DNA from 4 places in the Ruegeria sp. N4 genome. Region 4 is predicted to be linked to each of the others. Evidence: riboswitches for the same ligand, from Rfam matches in the RefSeq annotation. Region 4 holds a riboswitch; each other region holds the start of a gene.
What was found. Region 4 has a riboswitch for cobalamin ahead of ACR0LW_RS04610 (DUF1636 domain-containing protein). Riboswitches for the same ligand answer to the same signal wherever they lie in the genome.
Positions count from the first base shown of each region.

Region 1: another riboswitch for cobalamin. It lies ahead of ACR0LW_RS07260 (DUF1636 family protein); the one in region 4 lies ahead of ACR0LW_RS04610 (DUF1636 domain-containing protein).
Region 2: another riboswitch for cobalamin. It lies ahead of ACR0LW_RS13480 (hypothetical protein); the one in region 4 lies ahead of ACR0LW_RS04610 (DUF1636 domain-containing protein).
Region 3: another riboswitch for cobalamin. It lies ahead of ACR0LW_RS16475 (hypothetical protein); the one in region 4 lies ahead of ACR0LW_RS04610 (DUF1636 domain-containing protein).

Region 1 is NZ_JBQFLT010000003.1:161,957-169,084, reverse strand. Features, by position in the region: gene ACR0LW_RS07275 (glucokinase) at 1-403, shown strand, start outside; gene ACR0LW_RS07270 (carbohydrate kinase family protein) at 438-1,364, shown strand; gene ACR0LW_RS07265 (D-lyxose/D-mannose family sugar isomerase) at 1,383-2,048, shown strand; cobalamin riboswitch at 2,108-2,311, shown strand; gene ACR0LW_RS07260 (DUF1636 family protein) at 2,411-2,767, shown strand; gene ACR0LW_RS07255 (ABC transporter ATP-binding protein) at 2,764-3,540, shown strand; gene ACR0LW_RS07250 (ABC transporter substrate-binding protein) at 3,556-4,503, shown strand; gene ACR0LW_RS07245 (FecCD family ABC transporter permease) at 4,505-5,515, shown strand; gene ACR0LW_RS07240 (LacI family DNA-binding transcriptional regulator) at 5,518-6,531, opposite strand; gene ACR0LW_RS07235 (extracellular solute-binding protein) at 6,763-7,128, shown strand, end outside.
Region 2 is NZ_JBQFLT010000008.1:46,126-53,253, reverse strand. Features, by position in the region: gene ACR0LW_RS13495 (TauD/TfdA dioxygenase family protein) at 1-867, opposite strand, end outside; gene ACR0LW_RS13490 (DNA polymerase III subunit gamma/tau) at 899-2,656, opposite strand; gene ACR0LW_RS13485 (protein-tyrosine phosphatase family protein) at 2,830-3,342, shown strand; gene ACR0LW_RS13480 (hypothetical protein) at 3,334-3,741, opposite strand; cobalamin riboswitch at 3,829-4,049, opposite strand; gene ACR0LW_RS13475 (alpha/beta hydrolase family protein) at 4,208-5,065, shown strand; RNA gene ffs (signal recognition particle sRNA small type) at 5,095-5,193, opposite strand; gene ACR0LW_RS13465 (bifunctional 2',3'-cyclic-nucleotide 2'-phosphodiesterase/3'-nucleotidase) at 5,233-7,065, opposite strand.
Region 3 is NZ_JBQFLT010000011.1:125,690-132,817, reverse strand. Features, by position in the region: gene ACR0LW_RS16490 (ATP-binding protein) at 1-2,022, shown strand, start outside; gene ACR0LW_RS16485 (nucleoside 2-deoxyribosyltransferase) at 2,054-2,758, shown strand; gene ACR0LW_RS16480 (AbrB family transcriptional regulator) at 2,979-4,043, shown strand; cobalamin riboswitch at 4,139-4,350, shown strand; gene ACR0LW_RS16475 (hypothetical protein) at 4,473-4,772, shown strand; gene ACR0LW_RS16470 (homocysteine S-methyltransferase family protein) at 4,987-6,039, shown strand; gene metH (methionine synthase) at 6,036-7,128, shown strand, end outside.
Region 4 is NZ_JBQFLT010000001.1:914,792-921,919, reverse strand. Features, by position in the region: gene cobN (cobaltochelatase subunit CobN) at 1-796, opposite strand, end outside; gene cobW (cobalamin biosynthesis protein CobW) at 800-1,855, opposite strand; gene ACR0LW_RS04610 (DUF1636 domain-containing protein) at 1,852-2,232, opposite strand; cobalamin riboswitch at 2,326-2,545, opposite strand; gene ACR0LW_RS04605 (NAD(P)-dependent oxidoreductase) at 2,649-3,641, shown strand; tRNA gene ACR0LW_RS04600 (tRNA-Cys) at 3,692-3,765, opposite strand; gene ACR0LW_RS04595 (protein-L-isoaspartate O-methyltransferase family protein) at 3,994-4,647, shown strand; gene ACR0LW_RS04590 (TolC family outer membrane protein) at 4,743-6,161, shown strand; gene ACR0LW_RS04585 (hypothetical protein) at 6,236-7,024, shown strand; gene ACR0LW_RS04580 (cobyric acid synthase) at 7,029-7,128, opposite strand, start outside.

The sequences.
Region 1 (7,128 bases), on a different contig from region 4:
TGAAATGTTCCTGAGCGGCACGGGGCTGCCTGTCCTCTATCAATCCATCGCACTGGCCGCCGGTCAGACTGACGCAGCGCACCGCCCGGCAAAGGACATTCTTCACGACGCCCGCAACGGATCGGATGCGCATGCCATCAAAGCGGCAGAGATGTTCACGACCCATCTGGGCGCTCTGCTGGGTGATCTGGCCGTCACCTTGATCCCCCGGGGCGGCGTGTTCCTGGTGGGCGGCGTGGCTGAGAAGAACCGCTGGCTGTTTGGCGAGCGTTTTCTGGACGCCTTCAATCAAGGCGGTCGATTCAGCGATTTGCGGCAAGGGATGAACCTTTATATCTCGGAACAGGTCGAATTTGGCATTGTTGGCGCTAACAACTTCTGCAAAAATGCGCTCATGCGGTAAAACCGTGTGACCATTTCCAAAGAAGGACCGCGGGATGATCCTGTGTTGTGGCGAAGCCCTGATCGACATGATCGCCGAACCGACCACGTCTGGCGCACAGGGCTATGTGCCCCATTCCGGCGGCGCAATTTTCAACACGGCCATCGCCCTTGGGCGCTTGGGCGCGCCGGTGGGGATGCTGACAGGCCTGTCCTCGGATATGTTTGGCGCGCAATTGGCGGACACGCTGAAGGCAAGCCATGTGGACACCTCGCACGTGATTGCCAGCGACCGCCCGACCACTTTGGCCTTCGTGAAGCTGGTGGATGGGCATGCCTCGTACAATTTTGTTGATGAAAACACGGCCGGGCGGATGTTGCAGCCCGAGGATATGCCGCAGCAATTGTTGGCGACCTCGACCCTGTATCTGGGGGGGATCAGTCTGGCCTGTGAACCCTGTGCCGATGCCTATGCCGCGCTGCTCGACCGTCATGGCGGCGACCGCGCGGTGATGCTGGACCCAAATATCCGGCCGGGATTCATCAAGGACCAGACCCGCTATCGCACCCGCTTGAATCGCATGATCGCGCAGGCCGATATTGTCAAAGTCTCGGACGAGGATCTGGACTGGATCATTCCGGGGCCGGAAACCCATGCCGAGAAGGTGCCCTTGTTGCTGAAGGCCGGACCGTCCGTGGTGATCGTGACGCGGGGCGGTCAGGGGGCCTCGGGCTATCTGGCGGACGGGTCCGAGACCTCGGTGGCAGTCAAACCGGTGCAGGTTGTCGATACTGTGGGCGCCGGCGATACGTTCAACGCGGGCGTTTTGGCCGAACTCCACCGCGCCGGGCACCTGAGCAAAGAGGGCCTGCGCGCCTTGACGCCTGATAGCCTGCGCGCGGCTTTGTCCCTGGGCGCAGAAGTCGCCGCCGTCACCGTATCCCGCGCCGGGGCAAACCCGCCCTGGGCGCATGAGCTTTGATCCCCCGAGGGAACCGACATGAAACGATCCGACATCAACGACATCAAGACCGAGGCGCAGGCCTTCATCAAATCCTTCGGCGCGGTCCTGCCGCCCTTCGCCGACTGGTCCCCTGATCAGATGCGCAGCGCAAAGGCCGACACGATCCGCGCCCGAGGGTTGGGCTGGGACATTACCGATTACGGTCAGGGCAAGTTTGATGAGCTGGGCCTGTTCCTGTTCACCCTGCGCAATGGCGACGTGAATGATCTGAACCAGGGTCGCGGTATGCTCTATGCCGAGAAACTGCTGATTTCGCGAGACAAACAATTATCTCCGATGCACCGCCATATCATCAAGGCCGAGGACATTATCAACCGGGGCGGCGGTGATCTGGTGATGGAGATCTACGCCTCGGACCCCGAAGGCGGCATTGATCGCGACAATCCGGTGGTTGTGCCCAGCGATGGCTGCGACGTGACGATCACGCCCGGCGAATTGCTGCGCCTGAAACCCGGCGAAAGCGTGACCCTGATGCCCGGTATCTGGCATGCCTTCTGGGCCGAGCGTGGGGATTGTCTGATCGGTGAAGTCTCAACCGTCAATGACGACCGCACCGACAATGTGTTCGAGCAACCGATCCCCCGGTTCGCGACCATTGAAGAGGACGCAGCGCCGGAATTTTTGCTGGTTGCGGATTACTAAACACTCAGTCCGCGCCGCCAAAATCTCGACCAGAGCGCTTGACAATTAAATCCGCGACAGACTAGCTGACCAGCGATGGTTCCCGTAGCGATGCCTGCGGGATGAAAATGGGAATACGGTGCGGCCCTGCGGCCAAATCCGTGACTGCCCCCGCAACTGTAAGCGCAGAGCGACGCCAAATCACCACTGGCCTGAACAGGTCGGGAAGGTTGGCCAAGCCACGACCCGCAAGTCAGGAGACCTGCCATCACCTGTGCAACCAACCCGGGGCGGGGTGTCCTGGAAGGAGGATTTGATGGCTCAATTTTTCGCCTGCGGGCGTGGCTTTTTCTTTTCGCGCGGTTTCCGCAGCGGGAACAGCCATGTCATCCCAAGCTGACCACTTCGTCCTGATCTGTTCGACCTGTCAGGGTGAAATCGAAGCCAAGGCAGCCAAGGCCAGTTTGGACGCAACCCTACCACCGGGGTTTGCGACCCGAATGATTGCCTGCATGGCAGGGTGCGAACGCCCCATGACCGTTGGGCTGCAAGCCGAAGGCAAGGCGCAGTATCTGTTCGGCGATATCCAAAGCCCCGCCGATCTGGACGCGATTGCCGCCTTCGCCCGCCAATTCCGCGACAGTGACGACGGCTGGACCAGTGCAACCGATCGGCCCCTTGCCCTGCTTTTCAAAACTCTGGCCCGTCTGCCGCGCCTTTCGACAGAGGGCGAGAAATGAGTTTTCTGGTTGCCAAGGGGCTCGAATACTACGCCCTGAATGGGGATGTGTTGCTACAGGATGTCTCCTTCTCATTGGATGAGGGGTCGATCCTGGCCATTGCCGGGCCAAACGGGGCCGGGAAAACCACGCTGTTGAACCTGCTTTGTGGCCTCGAACGTCTGGCCTTGGGCGATGTGACGATCAAGGGGCGAAGCCTGCGTCAATTATCTGCCCCTGAACGGGCACGCACCATCGCTGTGGTCGGGCAGCAGGAACTGCCTGACGGCAGGCTGAAACTGCGCGACTATGTGGCCCTTGGGCAAATCCCGATTCAGGCCGACCGGTCAGCCGAGGATCATAAGGCCGATCTTGAGCGGGTGCTTGAGATCACCGAACTGGTCCCGCTGGCCGATAAACCGATGCAACGTCTGTCCGGCGGCGAACGTCAGCGGGCGCATATCGCACGGGCCCTGGCGCAAAGGCCATCGCTGCTGTTTCTGGACGAGCCGACAAACCACCTCGACCCCGACGCCAAGGGCCACATGCTGTCGCTGGTGGCCGAACTAGGCGTGACGGTTGTGATGATCGTGCATGATCTGGTCATGATCCCCGAATTCGCCACCCATGTCGCTTTGATGAAGGCAACCCGCATGACCGGCTTCGGCCCGGTTCCCGAAGTTCTGACACCCGAGCGTGTGCGCGATACGTTTGGCGTTGACTACCTGTGTTTCCAGCACGAAGGGCGCGTGATCCCTGCGCTGGATATCCGAAAACGAAAGCTGTCATCATAACAGGAGAATTTGATAATGCAGAAATTCTGGTCCGTGGTCCTTGTTTCGGGCCTCGCAAGTGGTGCGGCGGCGCATGAAGTGACCGTCGACAATTGCGGCGAACCACTGGTGTTCGACGGCACGCCCGAGCGGATTGTCGTGCACGACATGAACATGACCGACATGGCCTTTGCGCTGGGTTTGCAGGACAAGATTGTCGGCCTGACCGGCATTACCGGCTGGTACAAGACCAGCCCGGATTTCGATGCAAAACGCGGTGACATCCCGGAACTGGCGCCCAAATACCCCACCGTCGAAAATCTGGTCGCGGTCGAGCCGGATATGTTCTTTGCCGGTTGGTATTACGGCATGCAGCCGGGTGGCGAAGTCACCCCCGACACGCTGGAACCCTTTGGCATCAAAACCATGGTCCTGACCGAAAGCTGCGTTCACCTGAACAAGGACCGCCCCGAAGCCAGCATGGACCTTCTGTTCGATGACGTGCTGCGTCTGGGCAAGGTGATGCATGTGGAAGACAAGGCCGAAGCGTTGGTTTCGGGCTGGAAAGACCAGCTGGCGGCCATCGAATCCAAAACCGCAGACCTGCCGAAACCCCGCGTCTTCCTGCTGGACGGTCCCGCCGATGCGCCCTTTACCGCCGGTAAATTCGCCATTCCAGACGCCATGATCGAGGCTGCGGGCGGTGTCAGCGTCACCCATGACATGGACACCAGCTGGGGTCGCACCTCATGGGAAGCAGTGGCCGCCGCAAACCCCGAATTTCTGGTCCTACTGGACTATCAGACCGGGAACGGTGCCGAGGACACGTTCAAGTTTCTGCAGGAGCATCCGGCCATGTCCCTGACCGATGCCGTCAAGAACGAACGCTGGATCGGTCTGCGCTATGAAGAGCTGACGCCGGGACCGGCAAACATAGACGCCATCGAAAAGATGGTTTCGGCCATGCACCCGGAGCTGAACTAACATGGCTCAAACGGGCCGCGCGGTCCTGCTGGGGGCGGTCATTCTGACCGCCCTTTTGCTGCTGTCGGTCGTCTATGGCACGACATCCATTCCCGTCGCCGACGTGGCGACAGCGATCATGCTGGGCACCGGCTTGACCGAAGGCGAGATGTCGCCCCTGCACCGGATCGTATTTGACCTGCGCCTGCCCCGCGCCTTGTTCGCGGCCGTCATCGGTGCCGGATTGGGTGTGGTCGGCGTGGTGCTGCAAACCACCACACGCAACGATCTGGCCGACCCCTTCCTGTTTGGCCTGTCCTCGGGCGCCGCCGCCGGGGCGGTTCTGGTCATCACGGTAACCGGGGACGTGCTTGGTTTCTGGACCCTGCCGCTTGCCGCCTTCTGTGGCGGTCTGATCGCGTCAGGCATCGTTCTGGCGCTGGTTCAGGGCCTGCGCACAAGCGCGCCCGAAAAGCTGATCCTTGCCGGGCTTGCGGTCTCGTTCCTGTTTTCTGCCATCACCAACTATCTGATCTTTTCCGGCGACAGTCGTGCTGCGCATTCAGTGATCTTCTGGATGCTGGGCGGTCTTGGCCTCGCGCGGTGGGAGACCTTTCCCCTTGTCCTGATCGGGCTTGCGATGATCCTGGGCTATTCGCTCTATCGCAGCCGCTGGCTGGACGCGCTGCTGACCGGGGATTTCACCGCAGCGACGCTGGGTATTCCGGTTCAGGGCCTGCGGTTTCGCATGTTCTTTGTTGCTGCTCTGGCCACTGCAAGCTTTGTCTCGGTCGCGGGCGTCATTGGCTTTGTCGGCCTGATGGTCCCTCACATCGCCCGAGGCATTGCCGGAACGCTGCACCGCAATCTGTTGGTAACCTCGGCCATCGTGGGTGCGATCCTGCTGACGCTCTCCGACATCCTGTCGCGCTTGCTGCTGGCCCCGCAGGAATTGCCGGTGGGCATCGTCACCACATCCATCGGATCGCTGTTCGTCTTCCTGTACCTGTTCAAATCCGCCCGAAACGACTAAGCCTAATGCGTGCCGCGTGGCACGAAATAGGGATCGACCATGATCGTCTCGCTGGCTTTGGCGGGATCGGCCAGCCTGCGTTCCAGCAGCGCAATGACCTGATCGACAGCCCCAGCAATCGGGTTGTTGACCGTGCTCAGGTTGAAGATCGGCCATCTGGCCATTTCGATGTCGTCGAACCCGACCAACGACAGCGCGTTTGGAACGTCCAGACCCATCTCGCGCGCCGCTGTCAGCGCCCCGATTGCGCTGGCATCATTGGCGCAGATCAGCGCGTCCAGCCTGTGCTGCCCCAGCAAGGTCAGCGCGATGTCCCGCCCGGTCTCAACCGTGAAATCTCCGGTCTCTTCCGCCACCAGCCCAAGGCCCGCGCGTTCCAGAACCTCGATCACACCTGCCCTGCGCTCGGCCGAGGATGAGAAACTGGGTGCACCACCCAGAAATCCAAACCGTGTCCGACCTTTCCGGATCAACGCCTCGGTCGCAAGTCGCGTACCTTCGGCATTGCGGCAGCACACGTTGTCGACCCCTGGCGCCTGCACAATGCGCCCGGCAGAAATCATTGGCACGCCCAGCTTGCTGCACCGTTTGACCAGCGCCTGAGGCATACTGCCCCCGCGAAGGATCAAAGCATCCAGCGGATAGCGCAAAACCTGCTCGATCGCGTCTTCTGCACGCTGATCCCCACCGTCGATGAGAATCGGCCATTTGTTCAACGCGTTCAGTTTCCCGACCAAAGTGCGCACAAATTCGGAATCAAAATCGCTGCGCATATTTCCGACAAACACCGCCACAAGGTGCGAGCGTCCGTCCTTCAGACCGGCGGCCAATGCGTTTGGCTGATAGCCCATACGCTCGGCCATATCTTCGATTATTTTTCTTTTATTTTCATCAAGATACGCGCCGGGCGTAAAGGCGCGGGAAACGGCCGAACGGGACACACCGGCCGCATCTGCGACGGCCTGCGCAGTGACCCTGCGGCGCCTTTCGGTAGGTTTGTCACGATCCTGAACCACGCTCAACCTGTCCTTCGATTTGGTGGAATTTGTCAATATTGCTAGAAATCATTCACCGAACTGTCATACGTTAACATTATGTGGGCACGTGTGCAGAATCCAGACGTGCCCATGCAATGCGGGGCGGAGGCTGCGCGCGACATACGCCGCAGGGGAGCCTGCACAATAAACTGGCACAAAGTGCCAACGGTCTCTTAGCTGCAAGGGGCCGACACCGAACCGGAGGAAAACATGACCAATCTGAAGTTTTGCGCAACGGCTGCTGCCCTCGCGTTTACCGCGACTGCGGCTTTTGCAGAAACAGAAATTACCTGGTGGCACGCCCATGGCGGACAATTGGGGGAAACCGTCAACAAGGTGGCCGAGAAATTCAACGCGTCGCAGGACGAATACACAATCACTCCGATCTACAAAGGCAGCTACGAAGAGACGCTGACCGCTGGTATCGCGGCCTTCCGCGCCGGTGAACAACCGAACATCATGCAGGTCTTTGACGCGGGCGCTGCCACCGTGATCGCCGCCAAGGGCGCAACCGTTCCGGTTCAGGACCTGCTGGCCGACAATGGTGTTGAGTTCGACATCAACGACTACATCGCC
Region 2 (7,128 bases), on a different contig from region 4:
CACCACGCGGACGCGGTCCAGTCCGTCCGCTTCGGTTACGGAACAGCAGATCGACCGCAATGTGCGTGGGTGGTTGTAGTCCCATGGTCGTCCACGGTGCAGCGTCGCCCGCTCGTCCCAGATCAGGACGTCGCCCGCGGTCCATTGATGCGAATAGACATATTCGGGCCGGGTGCAAAAGGCGATGGCCTCGTCCAGAATGGCCTGGCTTTCCTTGTGCCCCAGCCCTTCGATGGCGAAGGCGTGGGATGCTATGAACAGGGCCTCTTCCCCCGTGACAGGATTTGGCCAGATTGCCCGCCAGGGCCGATCGGGCCAACGGGTCATCCGGGGCAGGGCTGCCAGATCGGCATCGATTTTCATGCGGGAATGCGACAGCCTGTGCCAGATGATGGCGTCTTGCAGCGGTTCTTTCAGGTGGCCGGGCATCTCGGCCCAGGCGGCGCGTGTCGAGGCAAGTTCCGTCTCGCCGCCGCTGGGTGGGACCACGAGGGCGGTCAGAATATTGATCAGAGCAGGGGTAGGCAGGAACGTGCTGTCCGTGTGCCACAGCATATTGGCCTGCAAATCCAGCAGGCGCAGATCATCGCGGGCGCGCAAGCCGTCCTCTGTCTGATTGGACAGTTCCGACACCTGAAACTCCACATCGCGCCCCGCCGCCATTTGTTCGCGATTTTCCAGCGGACCAAACAGTTCACCCAGACGCATGTGATCGTCATCCGAGATGCTCTGCCCCGGAAAAAGCAGAGCGGAATGCGTTTCAAACGCATGCCGGATCTGGGGGTAGAGATAATCCTGCGTGACCTCGCGCAGGTCGACGTCATGAACAATCAGGCCGAATTTGGGGTGCAGCGGGGTTGTGCGCATCAGGCTCCTCGGTCATGGGGCGGGGGTCGAGTTAATCCTCTTCGAACGGGTCCCATTCATCCTCGACCTCTGGCAAGGCTTCGGTTTCGACCTGTGCCGCGCGTTGTTCGGGAGTTTCTATTCTGGTGATCTTGGCCTTTGGGAAATGTGCCAGCACGGCCTGAACCAGCGGGTGTTCCGAGGCTTCTTCTTTCAGCGCCAGTTCCGCCCTGTCGCGAATTTCGGCAATCGTCGGCGCGTCGCCATCGGACACAATCGACACGGCCCAGCGATTGCCTGTCCACCGCTGCAGGGCCGAGCCCAACCGTGGGGCCAGATCCGTCGGGGCTTGCGGCGCAGGCGTAAACTCGATGCGTCCCGGCTGATAGGAAACCAGCCGCACGCCGTTTTCGACCTCGACCAACAGTTTCACATCACGGTTGACGCGGATCAGTTCGACCACGTGATCGAAACTGGGATAGCGCGCCAAAGCGGCCTGCGTGTCCTGGGCCAGCGCCGCGACCGGAGCACCCGCTGCCCCGCGAGGCGCAGGCGTATAGGTCGGTGCTGCGCGCGCTTCAACCGGTGCAGTGCCGTTGCCGTGGATCGGCATACCGCCGCCCGGTCCGCCATTTGGTGGCGCAGGTGTATCCTGCAGACGTTTGATCAGTTCTTCCGGACTGGGCAGGTCGGCCACATGGGTCAGACGGATCACTGCCATTTCGGCGGCCATCATGGCGTTGGGGGCGGCCGAGACCTCCTCCAGCGCCTTCAACAGCATTTGCCACATGCGGGTCAGCACACGCATGGGCAGGGCGTCGGCCATCTGCTGGCCACGGGCGCGCTCGTCAGGGGATACTGTCGGATCCTCGGCTGCGTCCGGCGTGATTTTGACGACCGAGACCCAATGGGTGATCTCGGCCAGATCGCGCAGCACCGCCAGCGGGTCGGCCCCTTCGGCATATTGCGCGCTAAGCTCGGTCAGGGCCCCGGCGGCATCGCCGCGCAGGATCATATCCATCAGGTCCAGCACCCGGCCACGGTCGGCCAGCCCCAGCATGGCGCGCACCTGGTCGGCGGTGGTTTCGCCTGCGCCGTGAGAAATCGCCTGATCCAACAGTGAGGTTGCGTCGCGGGCAGACCCCTCGGCCGCGCGGGTGATCAAGGCCAGCGCGTCCTCGGCAATCTCGGCCCCTTCGGCGCTGGCGATCTTTTGCAGCAGACCGATCATATCCTCGGGCTCGATCCGGCGCAGGTCGAAGCGTTGGCAGCGGGACAGGACCGTGACCGGGACCTTGCGAATCTCGGTGGTGGCGAAGATGAACTTCACATGTTCGGGCGGCTCCTCCAGCGTCTTGAGCAGCGCGTTGAAGGCGCTGGTCGAGAGCATGTGAACCTCGTCGATGATGTAAATCTTGTAGCGGGCCGAGGCGGCGCGATAGCGGACGCTGTCGATGATTTCGCGGATGTCGTTGACGCCGGTGCGGCTGGCGGCGTCCATTTCCATCACGTCGACATGGCGGCCCTCCATGATCGCGGTGCAATGTTCGCAGACGCCACAGGGTTCGGTTGTCGGGCCACCAGTGCCATCGGGGCCGATGCAGTTCATGCCCTTGGCGATGATCCGCGCCGTGGTTGTCTTGCCGGTGCCGCGAATGCCGGTCATGACAAAGGCTTGGGCGATCCGGTCGGCTTCGAACGCATTCTTCAGCGTGCGCACCATCGCGTCCTGACCCACCAGATCAGCAAAGGTTTCCGGACGGTATTTGCGGGCGAGAACCTGATAGGCGGGGCTGTCTGTGTCGGTCATGTCTGCTCTGGCGGATTCGGGACGTCGTCGCAGCGTAGTGGCCGCTGCCGCCCGCGTCCACCGCGCGGTCGGGGAAATTTGGTTTGGAAAGACCCGAGATCGGCGTAAACTGGAATCTCAGTATTTTTGAAGCACATTTTACAAGCAGGCTTGGGTTTGGGAGGAAATCTTTGATGTCGCAACTGGTCGTCTACGCGCTGCAAGTCGGAGGCGGAACACTTGCGCTGACCTCGATGCCGGGACGCGGCGGAGATTATGCGGGCGATCTGGATACAATCGCGGATTGGAAACCCGGTCTTGTGATCTCGATGACCACGGAAGTTGAGATGCTGCAGGACGGGGCCCGGACCTTTGGCAGTGACATTCAGGGCCGCGCCAGCCGATGGGTTCATTTGCCGGTCGAGGATTTTGGCGCCCCGCCGCGCGCCGTTCACGATCGGTGGGGGTCGGTCAGCGCATCGGCGCGGCAGGCTTTGTCCGGCGGTGGCCGGGTGCTGGTGCATTGCCGGGGTGGGTGCGGGCGATCCGGTATGGTGGTCTTGCGCCTGATGCTGGAATGCGGGGAACCGGCAGACAAGGCGCTGGCCCGGTTGCGGGCCCTGCGCCCCTGCGCGGTGGAAACCGACGAGCAGATGGCATGGGCCACGAAAGCGAACCACGCACCTTTGGATGCGCGCTCAGGCTGATACCCGCGCCGGTTCCTGCACTGGTCTTGAAGGTCTCAGGGCTAAGACCTCAAGCATGGCGCAAGGCGTTCTTGGCAAGGCCCCGGACGGAAGGGCCGCGCATGTCTCGTCAAAAATCAGGTCGGCATAGGTATCCAGCGTTTGGATCGGCGTGTCCGCCTCGGTGCCGCAGAAGATGCGTATCTGTTCTGGTCCGGCGCGAAAGCGGGCCATGCACCCTTGCGCGCAATGCGTCAGGTCGCTGCTGCCTTCGATTTCGAATCCTTCGCTGGTGACGTGGTCGGCCTTGTTCATTGCCTCGGCCAGCGCGCGTGCCATGCGCGCCATTGCGGGGCAGGGCCCGCCTGTGCGTTGGCAAATGGTCGCCACGTATTCGTGGGTTTTTGTCTTCCAGATCATCCTGCGCCCTCCGCGCGGTGGACGGGGACGTTGGCAGGCGGTTCAGCTATGCGCTGTCAGGACCTGCCCGGACACCCCGCCCGAGTTTCGGTTACGTTGATGATGGCAGGTCTCCTGACTTGCGGGTCGTTGCTTTGCCGACCTTCCCAGCCTTTCGGCCAGTGGCATTCCGGCATCGCTTACCGCTTACAGTTGCGGGGGCAGTCGCGGCTTTGGTTCGTTCCGGTTTGACCGGGCAGAACCGCACCGTGTTCCCTTTTCATCCCGACCTATTGTGTGGATCGGAAACCATCACACAACCGCTAGCGTCTGTTCGCGTTCTGAGTCAAGCGGGGTTTTGGGTGTCGCGTACACATGCCTTGTTTCGGGCGACGTGTGGTCAAGTGGCAGCGGGGTTGACTCGGCTGCGGGTTGTTGTGCCTCTTGGGCAGGTAAACCGATTGGTTCAGAAAGGCCCGCAGGTTCGATGTTGGACACGCAACTGCACGTGAAGATCGAGGATTTTCAGTTTCCCGCTGGCCCGGCGCAGCTGTCGGCGCGGCTGTATCGGCCTTTTACTGATCCCGAAACGGTGGTGGTACTGAACGGGGCGACCGGTGTGCCGCGCGACTACTACCAGCACTTTGCCCGGTGGTTGGCTGCCGAGCGTGGCATGGCCTGCCTGACGTATGACTATCGTGATTTCGGTCACTCTGTTTCCGGCCCCATGCGCAAATCGCAGGTCACGATGTCGGACTGGGCCCTGATCGACATGCCCGCAGCACGGGCCGAGATGCGCCGAAGGTTTCCCGACGCCCGGCAATGGAGCATTGGTCATTCCGTCGGCGGAATGCTGGGGCCGATTCAGCCGGATATCGACCAGATCGACCGGATGATCTGTGTCTGCTCGGGGCTGGTGACGCTGTCCGATCACCCATGGCCCTATCGGGGGTTGGCCTGGGCGTTCTGGCACGGGCATGTTCCGCTGCTTGTGAAAGCCCTGGGGTATCTGCCCGGCAAAGCCATTGGGTTCGGTGCCGATCTGCCGGGCTCTGTCTATTGGCAATGGCGCAGGTGGTGCACCGCACCTTTGAATTATGTGCCAGAGATCGGAAAGGATTTGCCACCGGCGCGCTGGGCGGATCTGGGTGTTCCGGTGGATCTGTTCACCAGCGACGACGATCAGACCGTCCCGCCAAAAGCCGTATGGCGTCTGGCGGATCTGTATGGGCCGGGCGCGCGGCGGCACCTGTTGTCGCCCAAGGAATTCGGAGTGAAAGAGATCGGCCATATCGGCGCATTTGCCCGCCGGAATTCGGCAATCTGGCCCCAGTTGGTTGCCTGATTGTGCTGATGAGCGGATACATGGGGGAAAGGTGAGAGGTTGGACATCGACCCAAGCGGGGCTCGTTGTGGCTGCTTCCTTCCGGACCTGACCAGGTTGGCGAGGCGCTCGCCCGCGCCAACCTCTCAGCGCTTGATATAGGGAAGCCTGGGGAAAATGACAACCCGTCAGAGTGTCAGCCGGATGCGTTCGAACCCCTGCGGGTCCGGGTCCAGAACGATAGGGTCGTAGTTCTGCAACTCTGACAGGTATTTCAGCGCGCCGGGCCCTGTACTGAGGATTGACTGAACCCCGGCCTGCGGCGCGAACGAAAACGGATAAACCGCCTGAGACAGCGGGTCGGCGGGCAGGTACCCGGTCAGATAATCGCGTAGGATTCGCTTGATATCTATTGCAGGCAGGTTGATCGGCTCTGCCGTTTCCACAAACGGGAAATGCCCGCCACCATTGGCGCGGTAATTGTTGAGCGCGACCACAAAATCCTGATTGGGGTCAAGCGTAGACCCGTCAATTCTGGCCTGCCGGATGCGGCGGTGAGAATTGTCGATCAACTGCCCCTGAGCGTCAAACCGGGCCGGGTAGGACGGGTCGATCTGGTAGGTCAGGCCAAAGAGAAGGTCGAAATTGTACCCAACCCGACCGGAGTCGATCAGATCGGTCTCGTCGTCGCGACGCAGGGTGTTGAAAAGACCCGCCGACATCTCAAGCCAGTCCAGCACCTGAGCGCCGCTGACCTTCACCGCCCTCAGTTCGTTCGGAAAGACGTAAAGGTCCGCGATGTGGCGCAGGCACACCTCGCCCGCCGGGACATCGGTATAATATCGCGGCCCGGACCGACCGCCGCATTTATAGGGCGAAACGGCGGACAACATGGGCATATTGGCCAGTGCGGTGCCGGACAGATAGGGGCGTAATGCAGCAGCTTGCGCCGAGGCCACCAATGCCAACCCCCGATCAACGGCGCAAAAGCTGAAATAGGTGTGCATCGGTTGTGCGATTCGCGCCACCGGCTCGGCCATCTTGGTGCGGGTTCGGGCGTGCACGGGTGCAAAAAGCCGGACCATGACGGGATCCTCTGGCGTTTCAGGGGCGGGTTTGGTCTGGCGAAGCGGTCTCAACGCGACCTGCAGGTCGGTGACTTGCCACCCGAGATCGGCAGAGTGGGACAGGTTCAGATCAATCACGCCCAGATGACTTCCTGCGGACCCGGGCATGACAACCGGTTTGCCATGGACCAGCCCGGCCTCGGGGTCGACATGGGCCAACCCCTGATGGTCGTTTCCGGGAAAGGTCAGATGCGTGTGCCCGGCTACAAGGGCGTCAATGCCGTCAATAGCGGCCAACGGGATCACGGCATTCTCCAGCCCCGGTACATCCTGATCCTGACCGAGGCCGGAATGAGCCAGCGCGATGACCAGATCACACCCCGCCGATTTCAGGGTCTGCACGGAGCGTCGCGCCGCGCTCAGGCAATCCTCGACCGTGATGTCATCGCCCAGATGATGCGCTTCCCATTGCGCGGTCTGAGGGGGCAGAACCGACAACACGCCCACGCGGATGGGAATGCCCTGCCCGTTCAGCGAAATCGATCGGTCAAGCACCGCATGGTCCTGCCAGCGTTGCGAAACCCCCGACCGGCGGCGCATATTGCTGCACAGGACGGGACATGGAGCCTGATCAAGCACAGTGTCCAGCACCGCCAGCCCAAAGCCGAAATCGTGATTTCCAAGCCCGACGGCGTCATAATGCAGGGCCGCAAACCCTTGCATCATTGGATGGCCGTCAGGGTCCTGTGCCGCCTGATCGCCCAGCGGCGTGCCCTGAAGCGCATCGCCATTGTCGAACAGCAAAACAAGCGCGCCGTCTGCTTCTGCTCTCGCCGTGCGGATCAGACTGGCGGTTCGCGTGAATCCAATCGTGGGGTCCGGCTGATCCGAGTAATAGTCGAAACCGGTCAGATTCATGTGCAGATCAGTTGTCGCGAGGATACGAATATGCACATCCGAACTTTCAGTTTGACCCGGTCTAAAAGGTCCAGTTTTCACTCTTGAATTTTACTATTG
Region 3 (7,128 bases), on a different contig from region 4:
CGGACCCTTCTGACCCTCGGGCACTGGCTTGCACGACTTGCGGTTGATCGTCCTGTCGTGCTGGTCTGCGAAGACCTTCACTGGTGTGACGCCACCAGCCTGGAACTGCTTGAGATGTTGCTCGACTGGCCTCAGCCGCTGCCGGTTTTCTGCCTTGTGGCGCAGCGCGATGATGGCAGTCCGGGGCTGCCCGCAAAACGGTCCGAAGTGATCGCGCTTGCAGCGTTGGATCACGACCAGGCGACGCAGTTGGCGCAACGGGCCGCCGCCCCCGCGGACCTGTCGGATGCGGTACTGGAAGACATCCTGACGCGCGGCGCAGGCAACCCCCTTTATATCGAAGAACTGGCCCGCTTTGCCGGGGAAAACCAGACCGGACACCGCCAAAGCCGCGCGGTTCCGCCAACCCTGAACAGCCTGATCATGGAGCGGCTGGACGCTCTGTCGCCCGAGTCGAAAAAGACCGCTCAGGTCGCCGCCGTTCTGGGCGAGGATCTGGATATGTCGATCCTGTCCCAGGTCGCCCAGCGCGATGAGGTCGAGATATCCGGAACGGTCGGGGATTTGCTGGAGGCCGATATTCTACGCCCGCGTTCGGGCACCAATGACGGCTACATGTTCCGCCACGCGCTGACGCAGGACGCGGTCTATGCCACGCTTCTGCGGGCCGAGCGGACCGATCTGCATGCCCGCGCCGCTGCGTGCCTTCAGGACGGGACGGCGGAACAGCCCGACAAGATCGCCCATCACCTTCATGCTGCCCGGCACTTTACCGATGCCGCCATCTGGTACCGCGACGCCGGGCTGCGCGCGGTCAAGCAAGCTGCGGTCGAGGATGCAACGGTGCTGTATCGCCGTGCTTTGGCCTCGCTGGAGCAGACCGAGGAAAACCGCCAGCGGGACGAGATCGAGCTGTCCATCCAGATCCCGCTGGAAAACGCGATCATGGGCGTGCGGGGCTTTGCCTCACCCGAAATCAAACCGGTGCTGGATCGCGCGTTGGAACTGGCCGAACGTCTTGGTGACGCGGATGAGACCTCATCGGCGCTGAACGGGCTGGCTGCGCATTTTCTGGACAAGGGCGACTGCGCTAGGGGCATAGAATATGCCGACCGCATTCTGGATATGCCCGGCGCGGGCGCGAACCGGATCGGCATGTTGCGCGCCCATACCACGCTCGCCTTTCTGCGGTTTCAACTGGGCGAAGGTGAGATTGCCGTTGAACATGCGGAAGAGGCGATCCGTCTCTACCGCCCCGAGGATTACGCCGAAGTTACCTATGGCATTGGCACCGATCAGGGCGTTCTGGCCTATGGGGTCAGCGCGGTGGCCCATTGGTGGTGCGGCGCGCCCGATACGGCGCTGGAACGTGCCGAGGCGGGGTTGGCGCTGGCCGAGGGGTTGAACTCGGCGCTCAGCCTGGCCGCCGCACGGGCCTTTCTGATCATCACCCTGCATTGCCGCCGGGACAGTGACCGCGCCTATGCTCTGGCCACCGAGACCTATGAGACATGCACCCAGCTTGGCATCCCGCTTTGGGGCGGGTTAAGCCAGTTGTTCCGGGCCGGACAACCCATCGACCCGCCGGACAAGCGTTGTCAGGAGGTTGATGCCGGTCTGGCCTTGCTGGCGAAAACCGGCAGTCAGACAGGCTCGGGCATGGGGTTTGCGATCATGGCTGACACACGGCTGGCCAATGACGATCCGGATACGGCGCTGGCGATCGTTGACACCGGGCTGCAACTGTCGGGGATGTTGAACCAGCCGGTTTGGAACCCGGACCTGATGCGGTTGAAAGCACAGGTGCTGGCTGTTCTGGACCGACAAGATGAGGCCGAGGCGCTGCTGCGCACCGCAATTGACGAAGCCGGGGCTGCCGGATCGGCTTCGCTGGCCCTGCGCTGTGCGCGGGTGCTGTCTGATATGCTAAACGGCACCGCGCGCGAAGCCGAAGGCGCGCAGTTGGTTGCCGATTGGGCCGGTCGGCTGGAGCCCGGCGCAGCCGCTTCAGACCCGGCCTGACGACACTGAATTTTAACCAGAGGACCATTTCATGACAGACCATATCGTTTTCTGCTCGGGCCCGATGTTCAGCGTCGGTGATCTTTGGGAGCAATATAACATCGCCGCCGTGCTCGAGGCCGGAGGGTTCGGCACCTATCTCGCCCCGCGCGACGGCGTCGAGATCGCCAAGATGATGGATATGTTGCAGGACCCTCAGGTCTGGTCACAAAAGGGACAGGAGATGCTGTATATCATCCTCAAGGTCGGCTACGCGCAGGATATCTACCAATTGCTCGGGCGCTGTTCGAGCCTTGTGTTCAACATGGATGGCCGGGTGCCCGATGGCGGCAGTATTGTCGAGGTGACAACAGCCTACGCCGCTGGAATGCCCCTTGTGATCTACAAGACGACACCGGTGACGCTGTTTGGTGGGGTCGATAACCCGATGATTCAGGGGCTTTCGACCAATTGGGACTATGTGCATGACACCGCATCCATCGTGCCCGCCCTGCTCAAACGGATCGAGGCGCAATCGCAGAACGGCTATGTCTACACCCCGCCCCCGAATGTCAGCCTTGTGATGGAGGTTGGGGCGATGACGGCAGACCCCAGTTCCGACCTTCACAAGCGGCTGGATGCCATTTCGAATGCGCCAAACGAGAAGGCCGCGCTGGAAGCGGGTGAGGAACTGATCGACTGGGCGAAAAGCAACAAGGCTTATCAGGCGGCGTTTGGCGGGTCGGCACCCACGTAAGCCCTGTTGGATTGGTGGGGTTGAAACGAATTCAGTGACACTCGCCTTGATTTCGAGACCTCGTTCCTGGATCTCATCCAACACACGCTGATAGCGCCAAGCTGCATCACAGGCCGTTCTTCACTCGGGCATTCTGAATGGTCGGTGCGCGTGGTCTTGCAAACCGCGCCCATTTGTATACCATTGGATACAATTGATCCCATGACATCGGGCCTGAAATTTGTCCGTCCAAGCCACATCACCAAGCCGCCCCGTAAGGCGGGCCATCACCTTCGGCCTTGCCGTGCTGGGAACGGTCGTATTCTGGATGCTGGGCCTGCCCCTACCCTTTCTGTTCGGCCCCATGACCGCCTGCCTGATTGCGGCACTGGCGCATGCGCCGATGGAAGGGTTCGGGCAGATCTCGGTCGCGGCGCGTACCATCCTGGGCGTGGCGGTGGGGGCTTCGATCACGCCTGATCTGTTTGGCCAACTGCCGAAAATGGCAGCGTCAATTGCTCTGATCCCGCCCTTCATCCTATTGATCGCTTTGGTCGGGGTGCCGTTCTTTCGCAAGGTCTGGGGCTTTGACGACAAAACGGCCTTTTACGCCGCGATGCCCGGCGGGTTGCAGGACATGATCATCTTCGGCACCGAGGCCGGTGCCAATCCGCGCGCCCTGTCCCTGATCCATGGCACGCGCGTGCTGATCATCGTGACGCTCGCCCCGTTGCTCCTGACCCTGTTCTACGACGCTGACCTGACCAACCCCATTGGCGAACCCGCCCGCGACCTGCCTCTGCAAGAACTGGCGCTGATGGTCGTCGCCGCCATTGTCGGCTGGAAAGGCGGTGAGCGGATCGGCCTGTTCGGAGCGTCCATTTTGGGCCCAATGATCCTGACTGCGGCCTTGTCACTGGGCGATTTCATCCACACCCGCCCACCGCGCGAGGCGATCCTTGTCGCGCAATTCTTTATCGGCTGCACCATCGGCGTGAAATTTATCGGTGTCACATGGGTCGAGCTGCGCAAAGTTGTGGCGGCGGGCTGCGCCTATGTTGTTGTGCTGGCCATACTTGCGGCAGCCTTCACGGCCCTTGTGACCACGTTGGGGTTCGGGCAACCGATCGAGGCCTTCCTTGCCTATGCCCCCGGCGGGCAGGCTGAAATGACGGTCTTGGCCATCGTCTCGGGCGCGGATCTCGGGTTTGTCATTACCCACCACCTGACACGGATCGTTCTGGTGATCATCGGCGCGCCCATCGCGGCCAGTCTTCTGGTGCGCTGGTCCCGCTCTCGGGATTAGAAGGGTTTCGCAGTTTGATTTGGGTTCAAGTCCCGACGGGTTGCAATCCGACGCTGCGTGCTTTGCTGGCACCGGTAGACAGGGCTTTGGCCTTATGAGACTGTGCAGCCGATGGTGTCCGACGCTCTGAGTCGGCTGAAAAGGGAATGCGGTGCGGGCAAACGCCCAAGGCCGCAACTGCCCCCGCAACTGTAAGCGGCGAGCGACCCCCGACAGACCACTGGATGACCCCGCATGGGTTGTCCGGGAAGGACGGGGACAGCGATGAACCGCAAGTCAGGAGACCTGCCATCTCCGGCGCAAATGTGCCGCAGTCACCTTAACTCGGGCGGGGTGCCCGTGGACGGAGCGACAAGAGATGGACCGCATTGGCCAGACATCACTGTTGATGCCCCACACAAGCCGCCCAAAAACGCGGAGGGCGTCGTTATGCTTGACCTGACCATTTCCCAACTGGACACCGGCCACGTGCCTCCGCAGCGCGCGCAAGAGCTGGGGCAGATGGGCTATATGCAATGGCTGGGCGGCCTGCCCGGTTCCGCGAACTACCATGCGCAGGCGCGGATTGCTTTGGCCAAGGCCAAACCGTTTGCCGAGACCTCACCCGCCATCGCTGTGTTCTGCGACCTGCTGGCCAGATCCATGCAGATGCCCCTGGAACCATTGTTCCTGGCCCTGCCCGCAAAACAGCGCCGAGGGGGCCATCGCGCGCGCCGCGCCGCCTTGTGATCTCATGCGGGCAATTCAGCCTGTGCCATCGCCCGCATTTTGGACGATTTTGGCCGGGCAATGCTTTGACTGCTTATTAGTGATTTCGTTGGATTTGCACGCCGAACAAGGTGCATCATGACGCAAACTCATAATTTAGTCGAATAACAATCATTTCACCTCATAATGCCAACGCGCTATACCTTCGGCCCACACAGCCGATTGGATACCGCGAATGCTTGACTTTACCTTGCCCGACACACCCGCGCTCGCGACGCTGCGCGCATTGGCTGCCCAGCGCATCCTGATCCTTGACGGGGCCATGGGCACAATGATCCAGACGCTGAACATGACCGAAGAGGATTTTACCGCCAACGGTCACATCCATGGCCCCGGCTGTCGGCATCACTATCACCCGGATCATCCGCAACAGGGCAACAACGACCTGTTGGTGCTGACCCAGCCGCAGGCGGTTGAGGATATACAGTATGAATTCGCAATGGCCGGGGCGGACATCCTTGAAACCAACACTTTTTCCTCAACCACCATCGCGCAGGCCGATTACGGGCTGGAGGCTGCGGTGCATGATCTGAACGTCGCAGGCGCGCAGGTGGCGCGGCGCGCGGCGGACCGGGCCACGGCTGAGGACGGCAAACCCCGGTTTGTGGCCGGGGCTGTGGGGCCGACGAACCGGACGGCCTCGATCAGCCCGGATGTGAACGATCCCGGATACCGCGCCGTCAGTTTTGATGATCTGCGCATAGCCTATGGCCAGCAGATCGACGGGCTGATCGAAGGAGGCTCTGACCTGATCCTGATCGAGACGATCTTTGACACGCTGAACGCCAAGGCGGCGATTTTTGCGGCTTTCGAGAGCTTCGCCAAGGCCGGACGTCGCCTGCCGCTGATGATCTCGGGCACGATCACCGATGCCTCGGGCCGGACGCTTTCTGGCCAGACGCCCACCGCCTTCTGGCACTCGGTCGCCCATGCGCGCCCTTTCACCGTCGGGCTGAACTGCGCCCTTGGCGCTGCATCCATGCGCCCGCATATGGCCGAGATTTCGGGCGTGGCTACCGCCCTGACCTGCGCCTACCCCAATGCGGGCCTGCCGAATGAGTTCGGACAGTATGACGAAACCCCGGACCAGACCGCCGCTCAGGTCGAAGAGTTTGCCCGCGATGGCATCGTCAACGTGGTCGGCGGTTGCTGCGGCACCACACCCGACCATATTCGCGCGATTGCCGAAGCGGTTGCCCCTTTTGCCCCCAGAAAGGTACCAGCATGACCCGTCACCTGCGCCTCTCAGGGCTGGAGCCTTTTGTCCTGACGCCCGACATCCCCTTTGTGAATGTGGGTGAGCGGACCAACGTCACCGGCTCGGCCCGGTTTCGCAAGCTGATCGTGAACCGCGACTATGCCGCCGCGCTGGACGTTGCGCGGGATCAGGTGGAAAACGGCGCTCAGATCATCGACATCAACATGGATGAAGGGCTGATCGACAGCAAACAGGCGATGGTCGAATACCTGAACCTTGTCGCGTCCGAGCCCGATATCGCCCGCGTGCCAATCATGATCGACAGCTCGAAGTGGGAGGTGATCGAGGCCGGGCTGCAATGCGTGCAGGGAAAGCCTGTGGTGAACTCGATCAGCCTGAAAGAGGGCGAAGAGGCGTTTCGCCATCACGCGGGTCTGTGTCTGGCCTATGGGGCTGCTGTGGTGGTCATGGCCTTTGACGAGGCCGGTCAGGCCGACACCTTCGAGCGCAAGACCGAGATTTGCGCCCGCGCTTATCGCATTCTGGTCGAGGATATGGGGTTCCCACCCGAAGACATCATCTTTGACCCCAACATCTTTGCCGTCGCCACGGGAATCGAGGAACACGACAATTACGGCGTCGATTTCATCGAGGCGACCCGCTGGATAAGTCAGAACCTGCCCCATGCACATGTCTCGGGCGGGGTGTCGAACCTGTCTTTCAGCTTTCGTGGCAATGAACCGGTGCGCGAGGCGATGCATGCGGTGTTCCTGTACCATGCCATTCAGGCCGGGATGGATATGGGCATCGTCAATGCGGGCCAACTAGCGGTCTATGACCAGATCGATCCCGACCTGCGCGAAGCATGCGAGGATGTGGTCCTGAACCGCCAGCCGAAATCCGGCGGCAGCGCGACCGAGAACCTGCTGGACATCGCCGAACGTTTCCGTGGTGACAAGCGCGAGGAGAAAACCCGCGACCTGGCCTGGCGCGACTGGCCGGTCGAGAAACGGCTGGAGCATGCGCTGGTCAACGGTATCACCGAGTTCATCGAAGAAGACACCGAGGCCGCGCGCGGCGATGCGGAACGCCCCTTGCATGTCATCGAGGGGCCTCTGA
Region 4 (7,128 bases):
CGTTGATGATGGCCGACGGGGCCAGCGCCACGACCTGCTCACGCAGCCAATCCGCCGCTGCGGGGGCTTTCAGCGATGGGGCGAACAGGCCCACTGCCTCGAATCCACGCGTGCGGAGGCTGCGGATCAGGGCCGCGACCGGGGCGGTGTCGGCTGAGGTCAGATAGGCCCGGTAGAAGGTGACAAGGATGCGTTTCGCGTCACCCGTGAATGCCGTATCCACCGGGATCACGCCGCGGTCCGGGCACCACGCGCCGCATTCGGGCAGCGTCTTGGCCCCCATCACCGGCCCGGCATAAAGCCCCGCCGCCAGCGCCATCTGCGCCAGGGCGGCCTGCGCCGCCACCTCTCCGCCGGTGTCGCACAGATGCGCCAGCCGCCGCAGGGTCGAGACGGGCAGGGTGGAATAGTCATCCAGCCGCGTATCCTCGCGCCCATCCGCAGGCAGCACCGCCAGCGCAATGCCTTTGGTCTGCGCCAGTGCCAGAACCTGTTGCAAGCCATAGGACCAGTAAGGCACACCACCGATCAGGCGGATCAGGATACCCTTCGCGCCTTCCAGCGTTTGCTCCACGTAAGTGTCAACCGACAGAGGATGCTTCAGCGCCGTCAGGTTCGCCAGCCGCATCGTCGGCATCCGCCCCTCGGGGCCGCCACCGCGATGCCAGCCCGCCGCGAAAGCGCCAAGGTCGCTGTCCGAGAAGGACAGCACCACCAGATCCGCCGGGCTCTGGCCCAGATCGGTCGGGGTCTCGGTTTCCTCTAACCCGTGGCTTTCGCGGAAGACGACGTGCATGGCTTACTCGGCGGCCTCGGTGACGCCTACGAGGATATCGCGGATCGCGGCCTCTTTGATGTCGTCATGCTCGGCAATCACGACCAGACGTGAGCGACGGTCCTCGCCGGGCTCCCACGGGCGGTCATACTGGTGGCGGACGCGCGCGCCAACGGCCTGCACAAGCAGACGCATGGGTTTGCCCTGAACGGCGGCATAGCCTTTGACGCGCAGGATGTTCAGTTCCTTGGCCAGACGTTCGATCTTGGCTACCAGATCGGCGGGATCGGTCTGTTCCGGCAACTCGACGATGATGCTTTCGAAATCGTCATGCTCGTGGTCATGGTGGCCGTCGTGATGCGAGGGGCGCGCGTCCATGTCATCTTCGGCGGCGGCCTCAAGGCCCAGCACGACGCGCACGTCCACGGCACCTTCGGCCACTTCAACCACGGGCAGGGGGCGCGGGGCTTCGGCAGCGATGACCTCTTTGGCTTTCGCCACACCCTCAGGACCGGCCAGATCGGGCTTGGTCAGCAGGATGATGTCGGCGCAGGAGATCTGATCCTCGAACACCTCGGACAGGGGCGTTTCGTGGTCGATCGAGTCATCGGCCAGCCGCTGGGCATCCACCGCTTCAACATTCGGGGCAAAACGACCTGCGGCCACAGCCTCGGCATCGGCCAGAGCGATCACGCCATCCACGGTGATTTTCGACCGGATATCGGGCCAGTCGAACGCCTTGAGCAGCGGTTTCGGCAGGGCGAGGCCCGAGGTTTCGATCAGGATGTGATCCGGGCGCGGCTCCAGCGCCATCAGCGCCTCGATCGTGGGGATGAAATCATCGGCCACGGTGCAGCAGATGCAGCCATTGGCCAGTTCCATGATGTTTTCCGCCGGGCAATCCGGGATGGCGCAGGATTTCAGGATGTCGCCATCAACGCCCACATCGCCGAACTCGTTGACCACCACGGCCAGACGCTTGCCCTGCGGGTTCTGCATCAGATGCTTGACCAGCGTGGTCTTGCCCGAGCCCAGAAAGCCGGTGATCACAGTGACGGGGAGTTTTTCGAGATTGCTCATTTCAGGGCTCCAATCGGGGGAATGCGCGAGGCGCAGTTCTTGCGGAAATGTTCGGGGCGCTCGCGCCATTTGACCAAGCCGTCCTCGGTGGCCAGATACTTGGTCGCTCCGTCGACGATGACGTCAACGTGATCGGTTTCATTGAGGTTCTCGTACACAAAGGTCCAGCGATCCGGCCCGCCGCGCAGCACGATGGAACAGCCCTGATCGCAGTTCGACAGGCATTCGACGGCTTTCAGCGTGACGCCCTCGGGCAGGTCCGCCTGTTCCAGCGCTTTGTGCAGCAATGTGCCAGGGCGCTGGTCATCATCCTCGATGGGCAGACCCCGGCGGCACGTGGTGCAAACCAGCAGCTCGACCGGCGCAGTCTCGGTCATGTCTCTCATCCCCCCAAATCCTCTTCGCGGGGGACGGGGTTTCATGCGGGCCACGCGATGCACATGGACCCGACACCGGAACACCCCGCCCGGTTTCAACTTCGGGTGCTGGCAGGTCTCCCGGCTTGCGGATGTCAGAGGCCCGGTTCGTCTGGCTCCTCTGTCGGATGTCCCGCCTTCCCGGCCTGGCAGGCCAGTGGCATTGGGCACCCTCTCCGGTCACGGTCGCGGGGGCGGCTGCGTTTGGCGGATAAACCGTTGACGCATTCCCTTTTCATCGGCTGTCGCCGACACCAACGACAGGGACATGCGGCACGTGTGGGCAGGTTGTCAAGCGCGATGCGACCACCATCGCGTGGCTAGGATGAAAAGCGACCTGCCAGCGTCGCTGGGCGGCATGACGCGGTGCCCGCGACATGGTCGCATACCGGAAAACACGCAGGGAGACGCGAATAATGAAAGTTGGGTTCATCGGACTTGGAAATGTGGGCGGAAAACTCTCGGGCTCGTTGCTGCGCAACGGGATCGACCTGACGGTCCATGACCTGAATGCAGACCTGGTGGAAGAATTCGTCGAAAAGGGCGCAAAGGCCGCCGAAAGCCCGGCCCAGCTGATGCACGATTGCGACGCGGTGATCACCTGCCTGCCATCGCCTGCCGCCTCGGACGCGGTGATGCAGGAGATGTTGCCCGAGGTCGGCCCCGGCAAAATTTGGATGGAAATGTCCACCACCGACGAGGCCGAGGCCAAGCGGCTGGGTGCCATGGTCATCGAACGGGGCGGGGCGGCGGTTGATTGCCCCGTTTCCGGCGGATGCCACCGGGCGGCAACCGGCAATATCTCGATCTTCGCGGGTTGCGACCGGGATACTTTTGAGCGAATCCTGCCCTTCCTGACAACGATGGGCCGTCGGGTGTTGCATACCGGCGAACTCGGCTCGGCCTCGGTTCTGAAAGTTCTGACCAACTATCTGGCCACCGCCAACCTGATCACCTGCGCCGAAGCGCTGGTGACCGCCAAAGCCGCCGGGATGGACCTGAACACGACCTATGAGGCGATCAAGATCTCGTCTGGCACCTCATTTGTGCATGAGACCGAAAGCCAGGTCATCCTGAACGGCTCGCGCGATATTTCCTTTACCATGGACCTTGTCAAAAAGGATATCGGCCTGTTTCAGGACGTCGCCGACCGCGCGGGTGTCCCGCTTGAGATCAACCCGATCATGATCAAGATCTTCGAGGACGGCATCGCACGCTACGGCGAACGCGAACTGTCGCCCAACATCATCAAACGCCTGGAAGACGCCACCGGCCTCGACATCCGCGCGCCCGGCTTTCCACCTGAAATGCAGGACGATGAACCTGAAGAACCGGGTTATGAGGTTATCCCGGCGGGGCGCGATTCCTAAGAGGGGCGCGCTTTCGTCTTTGCGTCGCGAGGTGAAGGTATTGAAGGAAGTGGAGGCGAGTACCGGAATCGAACCGGTGTACACGGATTTGCAATCCGCTGCGTCACCACTCCGCCAACTCGCCTTTTCAAGTAAAATCAAATACTTGCCGTGGTGTGACAGGCGTTTTAGCAGCTTTCTTATGGGGCGTCCAGAGGATTGCGTGTAATTTTGGCGCCTGAGGCGGGAAATGCTGATCTGGGCCGGATCACAAACCTGTCGCACGGTCCGGGCTGTGGCAACAGGGCCGTTGCCGGTTGCTGCGGGATGTGGCAAAAGCCAAAAAAACGTGGGAATTCAGACGAGAGATCACATGACAGATTTCGCAACCCGACGCCGCACTATGGTCGATACGCAGATTCGGCCCTCTGATGTCACGAAATTCCCGATCATCGATGCCATGCTGACCGTCCCGCGTGAGAATTTCGTGCCGGATGCGCAGCGCGAGGCAGCCTATGTGGAAGGCATAATCGATCTGGGGGACGGGCGCAGCATGCTGGAGCCTCGGACTCTGGCCAAGATGCTGGACGCCGTAAATATTTGCAAAGATGAGGCAGTTTTGGATATCGCGCCGGGGCTGGGATATTCCACCGCCGTTGCCGCGCGCATGGCCGAACTGGTGGTTGCTGTTGAAAGCGATGAAGCGCTGGCCGCAGAAGCGCAGGATGCCCTGACAGAGGCGGACGCAGACAATGCCGTGGTGCATGTCGGCCCGCTGGAGCAAGGGGCCGAGGAACACGGGCCTTACGACGTGATCATGATACAGGGCGGCGTGCAGCAGGTGCCGGACGCTCTGCTGGGTCAGTTGAAAGACAACGGGCGCATCGCCTGTCTGTTTGTGCAGGATGGTCTGGGCGTCGTTCGGATCGGGCGCAAGGCTGGTGACCGGGTCAGCTGGCGCGACGCTTTCAACGCCAGTGCGCCGACACTGGACAGTTTTTCAGTCGAGTGTGCATTTTCGCTATAGTCGGGCGGTGGTTTTTTCTGCCACCTTGATTAGTTGAAAACGGCAACGCAAACTTCCCGCAGGGCAGTGTAATTTTGATTTGAGAGGATTTGGTGATGCGTGGAACGGCAACTGGTAAGCTGGTCAGGGCCTTGGCGGTGACCGCTGGTCTTGCCCTTAGCGTTATGCCTGTACGCCTGGCATGGGCGGACAACCTGACCGATGCCTTTATCGGGGCGTATAACACCAGCGGTCTTCTTGAACAGAACCGCGCGCTGTTGCGTGCCGCTGATGAAGATGTTGCCATTGCGGTGTCCGCGCTGCGTCCGATCATCAACTGGACAGTGCGCGTTTCGCAGGATTACACGCGGACAACGACTAGCGGTATAGTGGTCCGGAACGAGCCTTCGACATTCTTTACCGGCCTCACGCTGGCCCAGTTGATCTATGATGGCGGGTTCTCGATTCTCGGTAAGCAATCCGCGCAGGAAATCGTGTTGTCCACGCGCCAAAGCCTGATCGATGTCGAGCAGGCCATTCTGTTCCGCGCAGCAAACGCTTATCTCAACGTCGTTCTGCAGGAAGAAACCGTGCAGATTCAGGTGAATGACGTCGATGTGTCGGCCGAGGAACTTCGGGCCTCGCGGGACCGTTTCGAAGTGGGTGAAGTCACGCGCACGGACGTCGCCCTGTCCGAGGCACAGCTGGCCAGTTCCCAGGCCGATCTGGCAGTTGCACGCGGTAACCTGAGCACGGCGCAGGCGGAATATGTAAATGCCGTCGGCAAACTACCGGGGGCGACCGCTGGTCAGCCCAGCCTTCCGTCACTGCCCCGGTCCGAGTCCGAGGCGATCTCGTTCGCGCGCCGCAACCATCCGGCCATTCTTGCGGCCCAGCACGAAGTGCGTGCGCTTGATTTGCAGGTCCAGCAGCAGCGGGCGAATCTGGGGCCGAACGTCACGCTGAATGCCGATGCGGGCATTACGGAAAGCTATGACAATGACGATGACACCGAAAATGCGAGTGTCTCGCTGAACTTCAACCAGCCGATCTATGCCGGCGGACGTCTGGCGGCATCGGTGCGCCGGGCGATGGCCACCCGCGATGCGTCGCGCGCGAACCTTCTGAACGTGCAAAAGGACATCACGCAGGGCGTGTCCGAAGCCTATGCAAACTTTCAGGCCGCTTCGGCCAGCCTGCGGGCATCGACCGAGCAGGTACGCGCCTCGCAGGTCGCCTTTGACGGGATTCGCGAAGAGGCAACCCTGGGCGCACGGACCACGCTGGACGTTCTGAACGCGCAGCAGGATTTGCTGGATGCGCAGCTGAACGAGGTCGCCTCGCGCACCGAGCGTTCGCGCGCTGCCTATCAGCTGTTGCAGGCTCAGGGCCTGTTGACGGCGGAACGTCTGGGTCTGGCGGTGCAGATCTATGACCCGACGCTGTATTATAATCTGGTCAAGAAAGCCCCTGCACAGGTCAGCAAACAGAGCAAAGACCTGGATCGCGTCCTCAAAGCGTTGCGTCGGGACTGACGGGCAATACTATCTGTTGTTCGCTCTGACAGGATTGGCTACACTCGGGCCTGAGGAAAGAGCGGTAGAGCAAAATGACGGACAATGTCGTAAAAGCCGGGATCGAAGACGTTTTGTCTTCGGTCAAACGTCTGGTCAGCGAAGAGGGGCGCAAAGCCCCGTCCTCGGGCGCGCGCAAGCCCGGGCGTCTGGTGCTGACCGAGGCGTTGCGAATCTCAAAACCCGCTCAGGTTGAACAGCCCCCGCTGAAGCTGGAACCGAAATACAGCGCCGAGGAATCGGCGAAACCAATGCTGCTGCGCGCCTGTGACATCGTGAAGGCCGACGCGGCGGCCAATAGCGATGCGCCTCGTCAGGAAGAGGCCACGCCAGAGCCTGAGGCCACCGAAGACCCCGCAACCAGCCTGAGCGCGAAGATCGAAGCGCTGGAGGCTGCGATCGCCCGGACCGAGGATCAGTGGGAACCCGATGGCGACAGTGACGATGCCTATTCGGGGACACCGACTCAGGGCCTCGCCTGGACCACGGATTCAGGGTTCGAAGAGCCCGAGCCAGAGGATGTGCCTGTAGAGCAGGCAACAGACGTTGAGGACACAGTTGCAGCGGCCGAGCCCGAGCAGGAAGAACCGCAACCGGCCACCTTCATTCGTTCGCCCGAAGTCATGCCTGTGGCTGAACCGATGGCCGAAGACGCTGTGCCCGCGCGCGACGTGGCCATCGACGAAGACGCGCTGCGTGACATGATTGCCGAAGTTGTCCGGCAAGAGCTTCAGGGCGTGCTGGGCGAGCGGATCACCCGCAATGTGCGCAAGATGGTCCGGCGCGAGATTCACCGGGCGCTGGCAGCGCAGGAGCTGGAATAGCCGCTCAGCCCCGCTGCGGCGGCTGCGCAAGGTCCAGCAGTAAATCAAGGTTCATGTTCTGCTCTAGGTGATCGGCCAGATCATCCAGCGTTTGCTCGACACCA